DNA from 4 places in the Bacillus pacificus genome. Region 1 is predicted to be linked to each of the others. Evidence: riboswitches for the same ligand, from Rfam matches in the RefSeq annotation. Region 1 holds a riboswitch; each other region holds the start of a gene.

Evidence for each region. A riboswitch is a leader RNA that binds a small molecule or an ion and turns the genes downstream of it on or off. The one in region 1 is predicted to bind thiamine pyrophosphate.
Region 2: another riboswitch for thiamine pyrophosphate. It lies ahead of LMD38_RS23955 (MTH1187 family thiamine-binding protein); the one in region 1 lies ahead of tenA (thiaminase II).
Region 3: another riboswitch for thiamine pyrophosphate. It lies ahead of thiC (phosphomethylpyrimidine synthase ThiC); the one in region 1 lies ahead of tenA (thiaminase II).
Region 4: another riboswitch for thiamine pyrophosphate. It lies ahead of tenA (thiaminase II); the one in region 1 lies ahead of tenA (thiaminase II).

Annotation. Positions count from the first base shown of each region.
Region 1 covers NZ_CP086328.1:4,309,491-4,313,711, reverse strand. Annotated here, with positions in the region: gene LMD38_RS22325 (DUF3965 domain-containing protein) at 1-315, shown strand, start outside; gene LMD38_RS22320 (hypothetical protein) at 540-872, opposite strand; gene LMD38_RS22315 (SH3 domain-containing protein) at 878-2,032, opposite strand; TPP riboswitch at 2,302-2,414, shown strand; TPP riboswitch at 2,475-2,577, shown strand; gene tenA (thiaminase II) at 2,660-3,355, shown strand; gene LMD38_RS22305 (ABC transporter ATP-binding protein) at 3,324-4,073, shown strand; gene LMD38_RS22300 (ABC transporter permease) at 4,073-4,221, shown strand, end outside.
Region 2 covers NZ_CP086328.1:4,636,345-4,640,565, reverse strand. Annotated here, with positions in the region: cyclic di-GMP riboswitch class I at 278-362, shown strand; gene LMD38_RS23960 (methyl-accepting chemotaxis protein) at 505-2,244, shown strand; TPP riboswitch at 2,306-2,407, shown strand; gene LMD38_RS23955 (MTH1187 family thiamine-binding protein) at 2,508-2,828, shown strand; gene LMD38_RS23950 (ABC transporter permease) at 2,800-3,573, shown strand; gene LMD38_RS23945 (ABC transporter substrate-binding protein) at 3,570-4,221, shown strand, end outside.
Region 3 covers NZ_CP086328.1:162,510-166,730, reverse strand. Annotated here, with positions in the region: gene LMD38_RS00755 (arsenic transporter) at 1-47, shown strand, start outside; gene thiC (phosphomethylpyrimidine synthase ThiC) at 200-1,960, opposite strand; TPP riboswitch at 2,074-2,189, opposite strand; gene LMD38_RS00745 (Fic family protein) at 2,263-3,483, opposite strand; gene lldP (L-lactate permease) at 3,660-4,221, opposite strand, start outside.
Region 4 covers NZ_CP086328.1:2,662,846-2,667,066, forward strand. Annotated here, with positions in the region: gene LMD38_RS28630 (hypothetical protein) at 314-439, opposite strand; gene LMD38_RS14030 (hypothetical protein) at 517-978, opposite strand; gene tenA (thiaminase II) at 1,173-1,862, opposite strand; TPP riboswitch at 1,986-2,091, opposite strand; gene ddlB (D-alanine--D-alanine ligase) at 2,166-3,080, opposite strand; gene pdxR (MocR-like pyridoxine biosynthesis transcription factor PdxR) at 3,085-4,221, opposite strand, start outside.

The DNA of each region.
Region 1 (4,221 bases):
TATGATCATTTTATTGGAAAGTTATTATCATATGTGCCATTTTTCGAAATGATCCAAGTTCCACAACATGCATATTATTGTGAAGAATTATTGTATATTTGTAAGGGCATTAAATATAAAGAAGAAATATTACGCAATTATATATTTATACAATTACATGACTGTTTACCATCTTTCTTTAAACTGTTTCTTAAAAATAAGCGTTATGCAACGATTCATGATATTTTGTTCTATTGGTGTGATGATGAACAAAGAATGAGCTTAGAGAAAAAATATAACCTTAGCTTTATTTATGAAAAATATGCTTGCGGGTAAAGAGCATTTTCTATATAAATTAAAAAGGATCTCAATTGTGAGATCCTTTTGTTATTAGTAAAGCAAGGAGAATGTAATTAAGACGAGAAATAACATTCCATAAAGGAGAAATTGTGCCGTATAGCTTCCTTGTATACCAAAAAAAGTATTTGTTTTTTTGTATAAATTCAATATATATTTTATTGGATTATCTTTGAAAGATTGGTACACAGTGTCTCCTCTTTCTAAGCTTCTTGTTCGTGTTTTTTGTTATTAGGGACATGAATGTATCTAGCTATGAATAATAAAACAGCCATAAAAAATACGGGGAATACGGTAGATAAATAAAAACCATTACTAATAATATTTGTTATTAAAGCACTTAATAGAAAGATGGCATTATAAATATGGGCAATTTTTTGTTTTAGTTGAACTTGAAAAGCTTCCATCATAATTTCTAAAGCAACAAAAGCAATGATAATAGATAGAAATACAGTATTTGTATTATAAATTACTAAGCAACAGATTAAGCCTAAAAAGGCTAAGTATTCAATTAAGAGAGGTATATTGCGTGGCATACAATTTACCTAACTAAATATGGCAGTGGGTTTACTGCATTTGTTTTTTCAAAATTCCATTCTCCATTGTGCAATTCAAAATGAAGATGTTGCCCGTATGAATGACCTGTGTTGCCCATATGACCTACTAATTGTCCAGCTTGTACTTGATCACCAGCTTGTACAGTGCGATCTTTCATGTGAGCATAGACTGTTGTATATAATTTCCCGTTTATTTGATGGGCGATGAACACAACATTGCCATAGCTAGCTGAATAATATGATTTCACGACTTTACCTGCAGCCGCCGCCTGGATAGAGACATTACCCTGAGCTGCGATATCTATACCATAATGCATTTGTTCCCAGCGCATATCAAAGGTTGAGCTAATTTTTCCTTGAGTAGGGAATTTGAAAACTGCTGGAATGGAAGTAGGTTGAGCCGTTTGAGCTTGTGATTGATTTTGCACTACATAATGCTTTGCCACGTATCCGTATCCTGTGCCAAAACGAATTTTATACCAAGTTCCTACAGTTTCCACTACTTGTAATTGTGTACCATTTTGTAATGAACCAAGTAGTGCACTACTTGTACTAGCGTTGCTACGCACATTAAGTTTAGGTGTTGCAACTGTGTATTTCGTATTATTTTGAACTGTGATGCCTTTTACTAAAGGCTGTGAACCATTAGATACGAATGCCTTTTGTACGTAACCTGTTTTGCCATTATGTAAAATTTTATACCATTCACCTTGTTCTTCTTGAATAGTAACGAATTTTCCATTTGGTAATACATCTAAAATTGAAGATTCTAAATTAGGTTCAGAACGAACGTTTAATGCATTGGCATTGACGATATATTGATTATTAGATTGAAGTTTGTTTTTTAGTAGAATAGAATCTTTTTGTACGTAACCTACTTTATTATTAACAGATACTTTATACCAGCCATTAGTTGTTTCAAGTATATTCACTTTCGTATTAAAGCGAATTGTATCAATTGATGAGCTATTTGCGTTATCTTTTGTATGTAAGGCTACTTGATCGACTTTGACATATCCAGTTTTCACATTAGATAATTGTTCAGCGTTGGCTGTTTGTACATTTGTTTCTCCCATAGAAGGAAGTAAAGAAGCAATTGCGACAGTAGTTGCTGTTAAAGCAGTAGCTTTCATATTCATATAATAGAGACCTCCTCTAGTTGTATAGTTGTAATTTTATTATAGTATAAAGATATAATATAGTGGGTGTATTCACATAAATGTAATATGAAATCAATATAAAAATAAATTTTTTGAGGATAATGATTCCTTTTTATCCAATTCATTAGGATAATAATTTCTAAGATAGAATATAAGTATTATATGGTTTTGTTATTTTGTTGACAATTGAGAAAATTAAAACAGTTGATGATGTCTTATTACGATGTTATACTGACAGTGATAATTTTATAGTTTGCTAGGAGAGCTGGTGTTGCCAGCTGAGAGTAAGGCCTTAAGTCTTTGATCCTTTTTATTACCTGATCTAGATTATGCTAGCGTAGGGAAGCAATTCGGACACTAATAATGAGTCCCCGTTTCTTTGCGTATAGAAACGGGGCTTTTTTATTTGAAAATTTCATATTGAAACCACTAGGGGTGCTTGTTGTGCTGAGAGAGGAATAATCCTTAACCCTTACAGACCTGATCTAGGTAATACTAGCGAAGGGAAGTGGAGCAACGAATAAATTATAATTTTATTTGCTGTAACCACTTCTTATTTAGAAGTGGTTTTTTATTTAGATATATAAATTGAAAGGGGATAGAGAAATGAAATTTTGCGATAGATTATTAGAAACTGTACAACCAGTTTGGGAGATGAGTCATAATCATCCATTTGTTGTAGGTATGGGGGATGGTACGTTAGAAAAAGATAAGTTTCAGTATTATATTATTCAAGATTATTTATACTTGTTAGATTATGCAAAGTTATATGCGATCGGTGTTGTAAAGGCAACAAATCCACAAGTTATGGGGAAATTTGCTGAACAAATTGATGGGATATTAAATGGAGAAATGACCATTCATAAACAGTATGCAAAAAGACTTGGAATTTCTATAGAGGAGATAGAGTCTGCAAAGCCATCTGCTAAAAATTTAGCTTATACAAATTACATGATGTCTGTATCTCAAAATGGCACACTTGCGGAATTAATAGCAGCACTTCTTCCATGTATGTGGAGCTACTGGGAGATTGGAAAGCGTTTAAATGATATTCCTGGAGCAAGAGATCATGAGTTCTTTGGTGAGTGGATTCAAGGCTATAGCTCTGAAGAATATGGCAACCTTTGTGTTTGGTTAATCGATTTATTAAATGAAATGGCAGTTGGAAAGTCTGAAAAAGAGCTAGATCGATTAGAGGAGATTTTCCTATATTCCAGTCGATTTGAATATTTATTCTGGGATATGTCCTACCGTAAGGAGATGTGGGGATTTGAGGAGCAAGAACATACTACAGTTTCATAATGTTTCTTTTCATTATGATGAGAAGCCAATCATTAATGAATTAAATGCTTCTATACAAGATAAAGAGTTTGTAAGCATTATCGGACCGAGTGGATGCGGGAAAAGTACTTTATTTCGCCTTATTACAGGTTTAGAAGAAGCAAGTACGGGACAGATAGAGCTGACAGAGACAAAGAGCCATCCTGTAGGATATATGCCCCAAAAAGATATGCTCTTGCCGTGGAGAACGATTATTGAGAATGCTGCCCTGCCGTTAGAGTGCCAAGGTGTACAGAAGAAAGAAGCACAAATAAAGGCGAAGGAACTATTGCATAAATTTGGCTTACAAGGGTATGAGACAAAATATCCGAAAGATTTATCTGGTGGTATGAGACAACGTGTATCCTTTATTCGAACTTTATTAACAGGTGGGGAGATATTGCTGTTAGATGAACCGTTTAGCGCGTTGGATGCTTTAACGAAGGCCTCTTTGCAAGAATGGTTGTTTGAACAATGGAAAGAGTGGGAAAAAACAATTTTATTTATCACTCATGATGTGGAAGAAGCATTGTTTCTTTCTAATCGAATTTTAGTAGTAGAGCAGCAACCGATAACTACTTTAACCGAGAGGATTGTACCGCTTGATCATAATCGGACAAGAAAAGATTTATATAAACCAGAAGTATTAGCGCTGAAAGATGAGCTTCTTAGTATGTTGCAAAGGCAGGTACTCGTATGATGAACCGGTTGAAGGAGCTATTACCTGCTCTTACACTTTCTAGTATTTTACTTGCTCTTTGGGAAGTAGGCGCAAGAATTGTAGATGAAATGTACATTTTACCGTCACCGTCTGCGATTGTAATGAAGATATGGAAACTAAAAGACAT
Region 2 (4,221 bases), 330 kb from region 1:
CTACCTCCGAAATTCATTAGTTAAGATATATTCGAATAATTTAATTTGAATGAAAATTAAAATAAATACTCAAAACAATCCTTGTGTTATATACATTTTTTATTATATAACACAAGAAATGTAACATTCACGTACTTTGTTAAATTATTTCGAAAAAATAATACATTAAAACTTTGCATTTGCATCTCTAAATAGGTAGACATTTTAATTTTTATGTTGTAATCTTTGATAGAGAACAATGTAATTCTCATAGAACTCCCATATCGTTCAACTCGTTCAGCGAGAAAGGCAAACTGGTGGAAACATTAGGACGCAAAACTACAGGAGCTAAGGCCGAAAGGCTACGCTAGCCAGTTACCGGACGGATAGGGTTGGTCTTGACCAATGCTTTTTCATTGGTCTTTTTTTTATTTGCGAACAAATGAGAAACCTTATCAGCTGTTGATAAGGTTTCTATTTTAATAGTTTTCCTTTATATTAAGTTAATTAAGAAAGGTGATGTTGATGAAAAAATATTGGCACAAGCTATCATTTCTTCAAAAGAATGTATTGTTAACTGTGCTAGTTATTTTGACGCTTGTTGGTACTATGGGAGCGTTAAGTTTTAACATGTTTCAAAATAGCATGATGTCTATATTTGAAAGGCATTCCTTTGAAACAGGAGATACGGTATTACATAAATTAGACGAACAAATGGTGAGAGATGTTACAAAAGACCCAGTAGCACAAAGAGAAAAGAGAGAGAAGTTAACAGAGAAATTAGATGAAGCAACGGAAGAATTGAATAGCGTTGGACAAATCTATATTGTTGGAGCAAAAGAAAACGAAAAAGGTGAGTTACTAATCGTCGATTTGTCTACAGAGTTAGCAAATGTTGTTGAAGTAAGGCCGGGAGAATATTATAAACAACCAGATCTTTGGATGAAAGCATACGATAAGGTAATGAGCACGAAAAAGGCAAATATGACAGAAGTATATGAGGACGTATTAGGAACATGGGTAACGATATTAGAGCCAATTAAAGATGGAGACGGAAATATTGTGGCAATTGTTGCTGCCGATGTAGATGCCTCTATTGTTCCTATTACAAAGGAAAAATTCATTATACAAGGTTTAATGTTTATTTGTATTTCTGTTTTAATTGCAACTGTTATTCAATTCTTAATCGTACGTAACGCACTTGCTCCATTGCGGGATTTACGTGAAGGATTACGCAGAGTTGGTGAAGGTGATTTAAGTATTAAATTAGAGGAAAGACCAGATGATATTGGTATTATTAATGCGTATTTTAATAATACCATCGAGAAGTTTAAAGGAATTATAGATAAAGTAAAGCAGACAGCAGAACAGGTTTCCGCATCTTCACAAGAATTGTCAGTGAGTACGAAAGAAAATAGCATGGCAGTCCAAGGAATCGTAAGTTCTATAGTTGAGTTAAGGGCTGGCGTTCAATTGCAAGAAACGTCAGTACCAAAGTATTTAGATATTGTATATGAAATGGAAGATAGGATGGAAGAGATCACTAATATTGCAAAACAAATGACGAAAGAGTCTGAAGGTACGAAGCATCATTCAGAAAAAGGAAATGGTATTATTGAACAGACGATGAATCAAATGAACATAATACAAAATGCAGTACAAGATTTATCTTCTATCATTTATTCTTTGGAAGTAAGATCAAAAGAAATTAGTGATATTGTAACTGTAATTACAAGTATTTCAAATCAAGCGAATTCGCTAGCTTTACATGCTACTATTGAAGCTTCACGTGCTGAGGAAACTGGAGAGGGATTTGCCGTTGTTGCTGATGAAGTGCGTAAATTAGCAGAGCAGACGGAAGCATCAGCAAAAGATATAGCAAAATTAATAGGGGAAACACAAGCCGGAACGGAAGAAGCTGTTGTTTCAATGCAAAAAACCTCAAAAGAAATAGAGTCTGGAATGAAACTTGTTGAAAGTAGTGGTGCTTTCTTTGAAAAAATTTCGAAATCAGCACAAACTGTTACCAATCAAGTTGGAGTTGTTTCTAGCAATTCAAATAATATATTGCAAAATAGCCAAAATATTGTTCGTGTTGTAAATGAACTATCACTTATTGCAAATAAGTATGCGAATAGTAGTAGTAATGTTGAAGAAAGTATGAAAGAACAGGAAATGTCTGTACAGGATATTGCTGAATTAGCCAGTTCTTTAAGCTGGCTCTCACAGGAGCTACAAGAGTTAATTGGGGAATTCAAAAGTTAAATGAAATGATTATACATGCTTTTGTTTGTTCAATAAAATAAATCATGCTACAATGAAAACGAATTAAGGACCGGGGAGCCAATTGGCTGAGAGGATGTGAGCAAACATCGACCCTCAACCTGATCTGGATAATGCCAGCGTAGGGAGTTACTTAAAGTGATGTAGCATATGTTATTCTATAATAACTTGCATACAAGGCTTTCCTACGCAGTAGGAAAGCCTTTTCTTGTTTTAAAATTTAATTTCATAAGGGGGATTTTACTATGTCACAACAAGTTACAATTTCGTTTTCAGTAGTACCACAAGCAAAGAACAAAGACGTGTATTCTGTTGTTGATAAAGCGATTGAGGTTGTACAACAATCGGGAGTTCGTTATGAAGTAGGGGCAATGGAAACAACGCTGGAAGGAGAATTAGATGTACTTCTTGATATCATTAAACGGGCACAACAAGCTTGTGTGGATGCTGGAGCAGAAGAAGTGATTACTTCTATTAAAATCCATTATCGTCCAAGCACTGGTGTAACGATAGATGAAAAAGTTTGGAAGTACCGTGATGAATATGCAAAACCAGAAGCAATCTAAAATAATTACAGCAATTTGGCTTATCCTTCTCATTGCGATATGGGAAGGATCTGTTTCATTATTTAAAATTGAACCGTGGATTTTACCGAAGCCTTCTGCCATTGTTCAAGAATTAATTGGAATGAAAGATTTACTATTACCGAATACGATGCAGACGCTGCAAGAGGTTATAATTGGACTTTTCTTTGCGATTTTAATTGGGACAAGCATTGCAATTCTTATGGACGTTATCCCTTTATTTCGTATTTTAATAAATCCGTTGCTTGTTATTTCGCAAACGATTCCAATCGTTGTACTTGCACCGTTATTTATTATTTGGTTTGGATATGGAATGCTACCGAAAGTAATGGTAGTCATACTCGTTTGTTTCTTCCCGATTGCGCTTAGCATTTTAGAAGGTTTTCAAACGGTAGATAAAAATATGTTGAAGTTGTTGCAAACGATGAAGGCAACGAAATGGCAAGTTTACCAGAAAGTAAAGTTTCCAGCAGTGCTTCCATACTTTTTCTCCGGTTTAAAAATTGCAGTTACATATAGCCTAATGGGAGCGATTATTGGAGAATGGCTCGGTGCCAGTGAAGGATTAGGAGTTATGCTTACAAGGGCTACGAAATCCTTTTTAACAGCCCGAGTATTTGGTGTTGCAGCAATTATTGTTATGGTGACATTATGTCTGTATTTTATCGTGGAGTTTATGGCAAGAATAACAGCACCATGGATATATAGAAAGGACGGCAGAAAATGAAAAAAGGTTTAAAAGTTATGTTGGCTGCCTTATTAGCGGTAGGTGTGGCTGGATGTAATCCGGCGAAGAAAGAAGAAAGTGCAAGTAAAGATCAAAAAGTAAAAGTAGTGCTAGATTGGTTTCCAAATACGAATCATACTGGCTTATATGTAGCGAAAGCGAAAGATTATTATAAAAAGCAAGGCTTAGATGTAGAAATTATTCAGCCTGGTGATAATGTGACGGCAGAGCAAATGATAGCTTCAGGAAAAGCTGACTTCGCAATAAGCGCGCAAGAAAATGTAACGTTGGCTCGTGTGGAAGGTATTCCTGTTGTATCAGTAGGAGCGATTATTCAGCATAATACTTCAGCTTTTGCATCGCTTAAGAAAGATAACATGAATTCGCCGAAAGATTTTGAAGGTAAACGTTATGGTGGCTGGGGAGGACCAGCGGAAGAAGCTACATTAAAGACAATTATGGAGAAAAATCAAGCCGATTTTAATAAAGTGGAAAAAATCATCTTAGGACAAACAGATTTCTTTAAATCAATTGGTCGTGATGCAGACTTTGAATGGATATATTACGGATGGGACGGTATTGAAGCGAAGCGCCAAGGAAAAGAGTTAAATACGATTATGGTGAAAGACTTAGACCCAGCGCTTGATT
Region 3 (4,221 bases), 1.1 Mb from region 1:
CATTATTCCTCTTATTCTATTGGGTACATCTCTTCTTCGCCTTATAAAGTGAAACTTTAATCAGTGAGGGGTCTCACTGCCCGCAAATAGCAGGATAAACAACAGAAGCCCGCTTTGCTACCGTCTTAGCAAAGCGGGCTTCTTCTATATTTAAGTTAGGTACTACAGTGTGATCAATCAAGTAAAGAGGTGTAACGTGTTATTGGTATAAATGACTACCCGTTTCTTTAAATTCTTTCGCTTTCTCTTCCATTCCTTTTTCAATTGCTTCTGTCGTTTCTAAATCATTTTCTTTTGCATATTCACGAATATCATGTGAAATTCTCATACTACAAAACTTCGGTCCACACATGGAACAGAAATGAGCCGTTTTCGCACCTTCTGCTGGCAATGTTTCATCGTGATACTCCATTGCACGTTCAGGATCTAAAGATAAATTAAATTGATCGCGCCAACGGAATTCAAAACGAGCTTTTGAAAGTGCATCATCACGCTGATGAGCCGTTTTGTGCCCTTTCGCCAGATCAGCTGCATGCGCAGCGATTTTGTACGTAATAACACCTTCGCGTACATCATCTTTATTCGGCAAACCTAAATGTTCTTTCGGCGTTACATAACAAAGCATCGCTGTTCCAAACCAGCCAATCATCGCAGCTCCAATTGCGGATGTAATATGGTCATAACCTGGTGCAATATCTGTCGTTAACGGCCCAAGTGTATAGAATGGCGCCCCCTGACAAATATCAAGCTCTTTCTCCATATTTTCTTTAATTAAATGCATCGGTACATGCCCAGGCCCTTCAATCATAACTTGCACATCATGTTTCCAAGCAATCTTCGTTAATTCACCAAGTGTTTCAAGCTCAGAGAACTGCGCTTCGTCATTTGCATCTGCAATCGAACCTGGACGTAATCCATCTCCAAGAGAGAACGAAACATCATACTGCTTCATAATTTCACAAATCTCTTCAAAATGAGTGTATAGGAAGTTTTCTTTATGATGGAATAAACACCACTGCGCCATAATTGAACCACCACGCGAAACGATACCTGTCGTACGCTTTGCAGTAATGGGAATGTAACGAAGTAATACACCAGCGTGAATCGTAAAGTAATCTACGCCTTGCTCCGCTTGCTCAATTAACGTATCACGATACACTTCCCACGTTAAATCTTCTGCAATTCCGTTTACCTTTTCAAGAGCTTGATAGATTGGTACAGTTCCAACTGGTACAGGCGCGTTACGAATAATCCACTCACGTGTCGTATGAATGTTTTTACCTGTAGATAAATCCATAATTGTATCTGCACCCCAGCGAGTAGCCCACGTCATCTTCTCTACTTCTTCTGCAATAGAAGAAGATACAGCAGAGTTTCCGATATTTGCATTAACCTTCACGTGGAAATTACGTCCGATAATCATCGGCTCTGCTTCAGGATGGTTAATATTCGCTGGTAAAATAGCGCGACCTTCCGCAATTTCCTTACGAACAAACTCCGGCTCTACTCCTTCACGAATCGCAACATATTCCATCTCAGACGTAATGATGCCATTACGTGCATAATGCATTTGCGTAACATTTGCACCTTGCTTCGCTCTAAGCGGTTTGCGATCCATCTGCGGGAAAACAGGTGTATGTTTTGAAGCCACCTTCACACCGTCATCCTCTGGTTTCACTTCGCGCCCTTCGTATGCTTCTACATCCCCGCGCTCTAGAATCCAAGAGTGGCGCGGCGCCTGCAACCCCTTTTCTAACTCCACTTTATACTCTGGATCCGTATAAGGACCGCTCGTATCATACACACGAATTGGCGGATTCGGAACGCCGTTTGTATCGCTTTGTTCAATCTCACGCATCGGCACCTTCATACCTTCGCGTGGTCCATCCACATACACTTTCTTACTTCCTGGTAAACTCGATTTCAATTCAATTTGCTCAGCTGAAACAGACTGTTTCATAACCTTTGTTGCCCCCCTGTACGTGACAAGGACGAGATATGGCCAGCGTATGCCAAAATAAAAAGAGCCAGGTCCATAAAAAAATAAGGACCTGGCTCATAAAAGACATCATTATGTAAAGCCGTTAACTTCCCTACGCTGGTACGAGCCAGATCAGGTCCAAAGGGTTAAGAAGTTCACGCGCTTCTCTCTCAGCCTACGCATACGTTAGGCACCCCTAGTTTATCACTGATTTAATTTTCAATACTTTCTCATCATACACGATAATCTGAAAAATGAAAACTGATTAATTTTCGATTTAACTAAAGTTGATCTGATAATCTACTACTTAACGTAACTTTTACTGGATTATTCTTCGTGTTTATAACTAAATTTTGTTCTCTTAGTTGCTTCAAAGATTTATCAACTTTATACTTTGTCACATCTAACCCCTTAATCAATACAGATTTCTCAATTCCTTCTCCTTCTAAGCCAAAAATATAGTCTTGACCAATGACAAAAAGAATATCCTGACACAGAGAATCTAATTCTTCAAGTTCGTTTATCAATTGATGCAATTGACCTATTTTTTCAACCCTTTCCGCTAAATCTTCCAATATGTCTTCTTGTGCTTGATACACAATAGAAAAAAATGTTTGGCAGAAAAACGTTAATTCACCTTTATTTAAGTGATTATTGCTCTCATTAAAAATATCATAATAATACTGCTTCAACTTATTAGTCGAATAGGATAAAGTAAGTGCTGTTAATTGATCTAATTCCTCTTTTAAATACATACTAGCAATATACCTGGAGGTACGCCCGTTCCCATCATAAAAAGGATGTATATATCCAAAATAATAATGTGTTACTGCAATTTTGTATAACATCGGTGCATTATATTCATTTAAATATTTTATTAAGTCTTTTAATGAATTTTGTATAAGTATCTCCGGGTAGACTCCCTTATGGATCACTTTTTGAGTAGAAGTTACTACATCTACTGGTCCCCTTCTAAACATTTCTCCATCTAATTGATCTTCTTCTTTTATTTCATCTTTTACTAGGGAGTCATATATTTCTTTAATTTGTTCTAAGCTAGTAATTTTACTATTTTTATCCGAAAGCAATTTAAAATACGAATTTACCAAGCTCAAATGTCTAACCTTTTTTTGAGTTTTTGTTGCTTTTTTTTCTCTTACAGCCATCGCATCAGTCATTTCAGCCCTGGTACTTTGTACACCTTCAATTTCATTAGTACTTATTAATTCATCTACTAACTTTGCTTGAATATATTGTCTAATTGCAATAGGAGGTAATTTATCGGCAACAAATTGAATTTCATTACTTTGTTTAATAATTTGTTCATGAAGAATATCTAATTCCATGTGATTGACATAGAAGCACTCAAACTCATCGCTACTTTTTAGTGGCTTAATTCTAAAAGGAAGCCTTACAGTTCCATAACTATTAATACGCTTTTCGTATTCTGCTTGATAATCAGAAGAGTCCTTATAATAAATCTTAGATAACCTTTCATACATATTACTCACTCCTCCATTATATTATCGTTCCAAAAATCTATATCCATACATAATTTTATTTTTAAGAATCATTTTATATACAAAGAGTTAAAATTTCAATGTTTTTTAACTCTTTGTATATAAATAAAAACAAGCGATTCATTTAAAATCGCTTGTTTTTATTTATAATATTCCACTTACGGAATCATCCAAGTTAAATAATAAGCCTGAACATAAGTCATAATCCCCACAATTATTACGAAGAACAAACTATGCTTTACTGTAAACCGGAATAAATCTGATTCTTTCCCAGCAAGTCCAACTGCTGCACAAGCAATGGCAATCGATTGTGGAGAAATCATTTTTCCGGTTACACCGCCCGTTGTATTCGCTGCAACGAGGAGTACTTCAGATACACCGACTTGCTGCGCTGTAATTGCTTGTAAATTTGAGAATAATGCATTCGCTGACGTATCAGACCCTGTTAAGAATACGCCAATCCATCCTAAGAATGGTGAGAAGAACGGGAATAGTCCGCCAGTTCCTGCTAGTGCCAATGCTAGTGTAGAAGATAGCCCAGAATAGTTTGCGATAAATGCAAATCCTAATACAAATCCAATAGATAAAATTGGCATTTTAAGTTCACTTAAAGTTTCTTTAAATGTTACCACTGCATCTTTTACACTCATTTTCAAAATCAGCATGGAAATGAGACAAGCAATTAAAATTGCTGTTCCCGTTGCTGATAATACATCAAAC
Region 4 (4,221 bases), 1.6 Mb from region 1:
TTTATTAAATTAACGATTTTGTTCACTTTTTTATTACATTCAGGAACAATAATGATTTATATATATATATTTGTTTCGGAATGAGTGCAGTTTTTAGCTTGGTAAAGGAACTTCGAAAGCCACAGAAAAATCAGTTCTTAATTTTAGTGGATTCTCTAATTCTGCTAGGAGCTTTATTCCTAGTAGGTAGTATCTTCATCTAAATTACATAACAAGACTACATTAGGGAGCAAAGCAGTCTAGCGAAAGCTAACTGCTTTTTATTAATTTAACTATTTTATGAAACTTTTAAGTATCCGCCATCCCTTTCACATCAACTACTTCTACCATTCGCTCTATCCTTTTTTATTTCTCTCATATTAGTTGGACCTTGCCAAATCCCCACTCGTTTCCAATGTTTTTTCTTTTTTCCGACATACGAAGGGTTAGGATCATACATAATACCAATATCCTTATCCGGTATTCCTTGTATATTTAAATTCTTGACAACCTCAGGTGTTAAACCACTCGATTTTTCTATTCTCGGTCCACTATTCTTTTTAGGCTGTGTATACAAATATCTGCCCAACCGACGTAATTCATCACCAGTCGGGCATACTTTACATTCATTAACACTAAAACTCTCGTTGGATGAGCGATTATAATGACAACGTCTACATTTCTGTTCGATAATTTCGCCAATCTGGTATGTAGCTCTTTTCGTACTCCTTTTGTCAGTTTTTTCATACCATCCAACACAAAACTGCCTTGAGCGCTATAATGAGCGCTTGTGATTGACTTTGTAACTTCAAGCCGGTGTGCACGTTTTTTCGCGGTTGTTCTTCTGCAACACGTATATTGACATGCATAAAGGTCATTCTTTAATTCATGATTCTTTTCCATAATTGCTTTAAATTCATTAAATAATGTATTGTAATCCTCATCACGATATTGAAACTGAGCTTGCATGAGTTTGAGTGCACTTCCGCTTCCAAGCATAACTTTGTTTCTGCCATACTTCTCTCAATTCTTTTTGAAGTGAATCTTTTTCATCAACAACGCCAATAACCTTTATAAAAATTAAAAGTAATTACAATATAAAGAAGTGTTTTATTTGTGATTTTTACAATAATTTTATAAAAACCTAAAAAAGAGGTATTGTCCATACATGCGTATAGCAATACCTCTTTTCTTTATCTTATTACATCTTTTACTTCTGTATCCACTGGCCACTTTTCTAATGTATAAGCCATTTCCCAAAATGAATATTCATATTGGCTGCTAATAATAAAATGTTGTTTCATTCGATTTCGGTCTGCCTCTGTTACTTTTTCAGCTATTGCATCTAATCGTGTGATTTGCTCTTCAACCAATGTTCGGAACCAATCAGATCCATAAGCAGAAATCCATTCGTTATAAATCGGCTCTTCTGGCTGACACTCTTTTAAACGCTCACCAATTTCATAATACAGCCAATAGCAAGGTAAAATTGCTGCAATGATATCACCTAAATGCCCTTCATACGCAGCACGATACATATGTGAAGTATATGCGTATGCAGTTGGAGCAGGGATAAAAGTATCTTTTTCTTCTTGTGTTATCCCTAATTTCTTCGCAAAATTCTCATGTAAAGATAATTCCGCCTCATATGTATTTTGAGCATGGTGTGCCATACGAGCTGTCGTTTCTAATTCTAGTGCTTTTGCAGCTCCTAAAGTTTGTACTCTAGCAAAGTGACTTAAATAATATGAATCTTGAAGCACGTAATAGCGAAAATTAGCTAAATCTAACGTTCCTTCACCAAGTTTTTTTACAAAAGGATGATGAAAACTAGCTTCCCAAATTGAATCTACTTCTTTACGTAATGATTGTGAAAAAGTCATTTAAGTCCCTCCAATTATGTATAAAATTTAAGTATTTACCCACCATTATTAAATCTGTAAAACAAAAAAACTTTCTTTACAGGCGTAAAGAAAGTGAAATTGACAGTTTTTATTTATTAAATAGCAATGTCCTTCCCACTTCCCTACGCTGGTATTAACCAGATCAGGTACTAAGAGTCTCAAATTCCAATTTGATCTCAGCCTATAATAGGCCCCCCTAGTGGATAAAATATTTAATTTTCGTATTGTATTCATCATAACATACTTCATGTAACTGTCAAAAGTTATTCATGATACCACTACTTAAAATCCTTCGTCTTTTCTTACTCTTAATGAAGTTTCAATAATCATATCTAATAGTTTACTATATTCAATTCCCGCTGCAGCTGCACTTTTTGGTAGTAAACTCGCTTGCGTCATCCCTGGTAATGTATTAATCTCCATTACATATGGAATACCATCCTTCACCATCATATCCACCCTTGCATAAACGCTGCATTTTAATGCTTTATAGCAAGCCAGTGACGCTTTGTTTACACGTTCCTTAAGTTCAGCTGGAAGTTCAATAACTTCTTCAATTGTACTAATATCATCATATTTCGCATTGTAATCAAAGAACTCCGCCGCATGTCGAATTGAAATAATAGGTAATTGTTTTCCATCAAAAATGGAACATGTAATCTCGTCACCTTTTATATATTTCTCTATTACTACTTCTGAATCCCATTCGAACACCGTTTCCAGCATTGAAATTAATTCATCTTTATCATAGACAATCTTTACCCCCACACTCGAGCCACCAGAGTTTGGTTTTACCACTAACGGAAATCCTAATTTATCTAATTCATCAACATTTAGATCCTCCATTTTTGTAAGTTCAATCCAATCTGGTGTTTCTATTCCTTCATAACGTAAAATCTTTTTCGAAATATTTTTGTCCATACATATACCGCTAGATAACATATTGCTTCCGCTATAAGGAATACCTAAACTTTCAAGCGTTCCTTGAACAGTTCCATCTTCTCCGTATTTTCCGTGTAATGCGAGCAATGCAAAATCAATGTCTTTCGCTTTTTCGATTAAATCCATTTTTTCATTTAATGTAATTGGTACAATTTCATATTTATTTTTATCTAAATTTGCAATCATTTCATTTCCAGTCATAATGGATACTTGTTTTTCAGAGGATACTCCTCCCATAATAACGCCAATTCTCATTTCCTCAACTCCAAATTTCGTTTTTTATTGTATCACCGATTATTTTAATGCCACGAACTATTTCTTCTTCTTTCAGACGTGAAAATCCTAATCGAAAAGTGGTCGCTCCTTCTCCATCAGAATAAAACACATCTCCAGGAGAAAAAGTAACCCCTTGCTCATAACACTTTTGCAAAAGTGTGCGGGCATGAATTTTTTCTTCTAACTCTATAAATAAATGAAGTCCACCATCACCGGTCATTCTTTGAAACGGAATGTACTCGTTACACGCCCCAACAGCTAACTCATATTTTTTCTTATAAACAGACCTTGCCTTTTTTAAATATTTTTCAAAATATCCTTCATGTAAATATTGAAAAAGAACAGCTTGATCTAAAGTAGATGTGTGAATTGTTCTTGCTCTTTTTACACTTTCTAAATAATGAATCAGCTCTTTATCTGCAATGATCCATCCAACACGTAAACCAGGGAAAAGTACCTTCGAAAAGCTACTAATATAAATCACATTATTACCAGCACCAGCAAAAGTTAATAGTGGGGCTAAATGTGAACCTGAATAACGTAGTTCCTCATTAAATCCATCTTCTATAATAGGAACCTTATATTTTGAAAATAATCTCATCAGTTCCGTTCTTTTCTCTGAACTCGTAACAATACCGGTTGGATTATGATAGGAAGGAATTAAATACGCAAAATCAAACTCTTTTTCACGCAAGCTTTTTTCCACTTCGTTCGTATCAATACCATCTTCATTCATATTTATTCCATCCACTTCAAGACCATGTAGGCGGAAAAGTTTGAGTGCAGCATGATGAGTCGGATTCTCGCAAATAACCCGCCCTGATTTCTTTGATAACGAGGATAGAACAATGTCTAACCCTTCTGTAAATCCATTTGTAATTAAAATGTCTTTATTCGAAATATCTACACCTTTCATTTCCATATAATGAAGTAAATATTTCATTAACGGTCTATAGCCTTTTGCGTATCCGTAATTTAATACGACATCACCTTCAATGGACATACGAGTAAGAAAAGCTCTTTTGAAATTTTCCACATCAAATAGCTTTTCGTCCGGAGCGATACTGTTAAAAACAATCATTCCTTTTTCCCAGCGAACACCATGTTTCATTAAATCTAA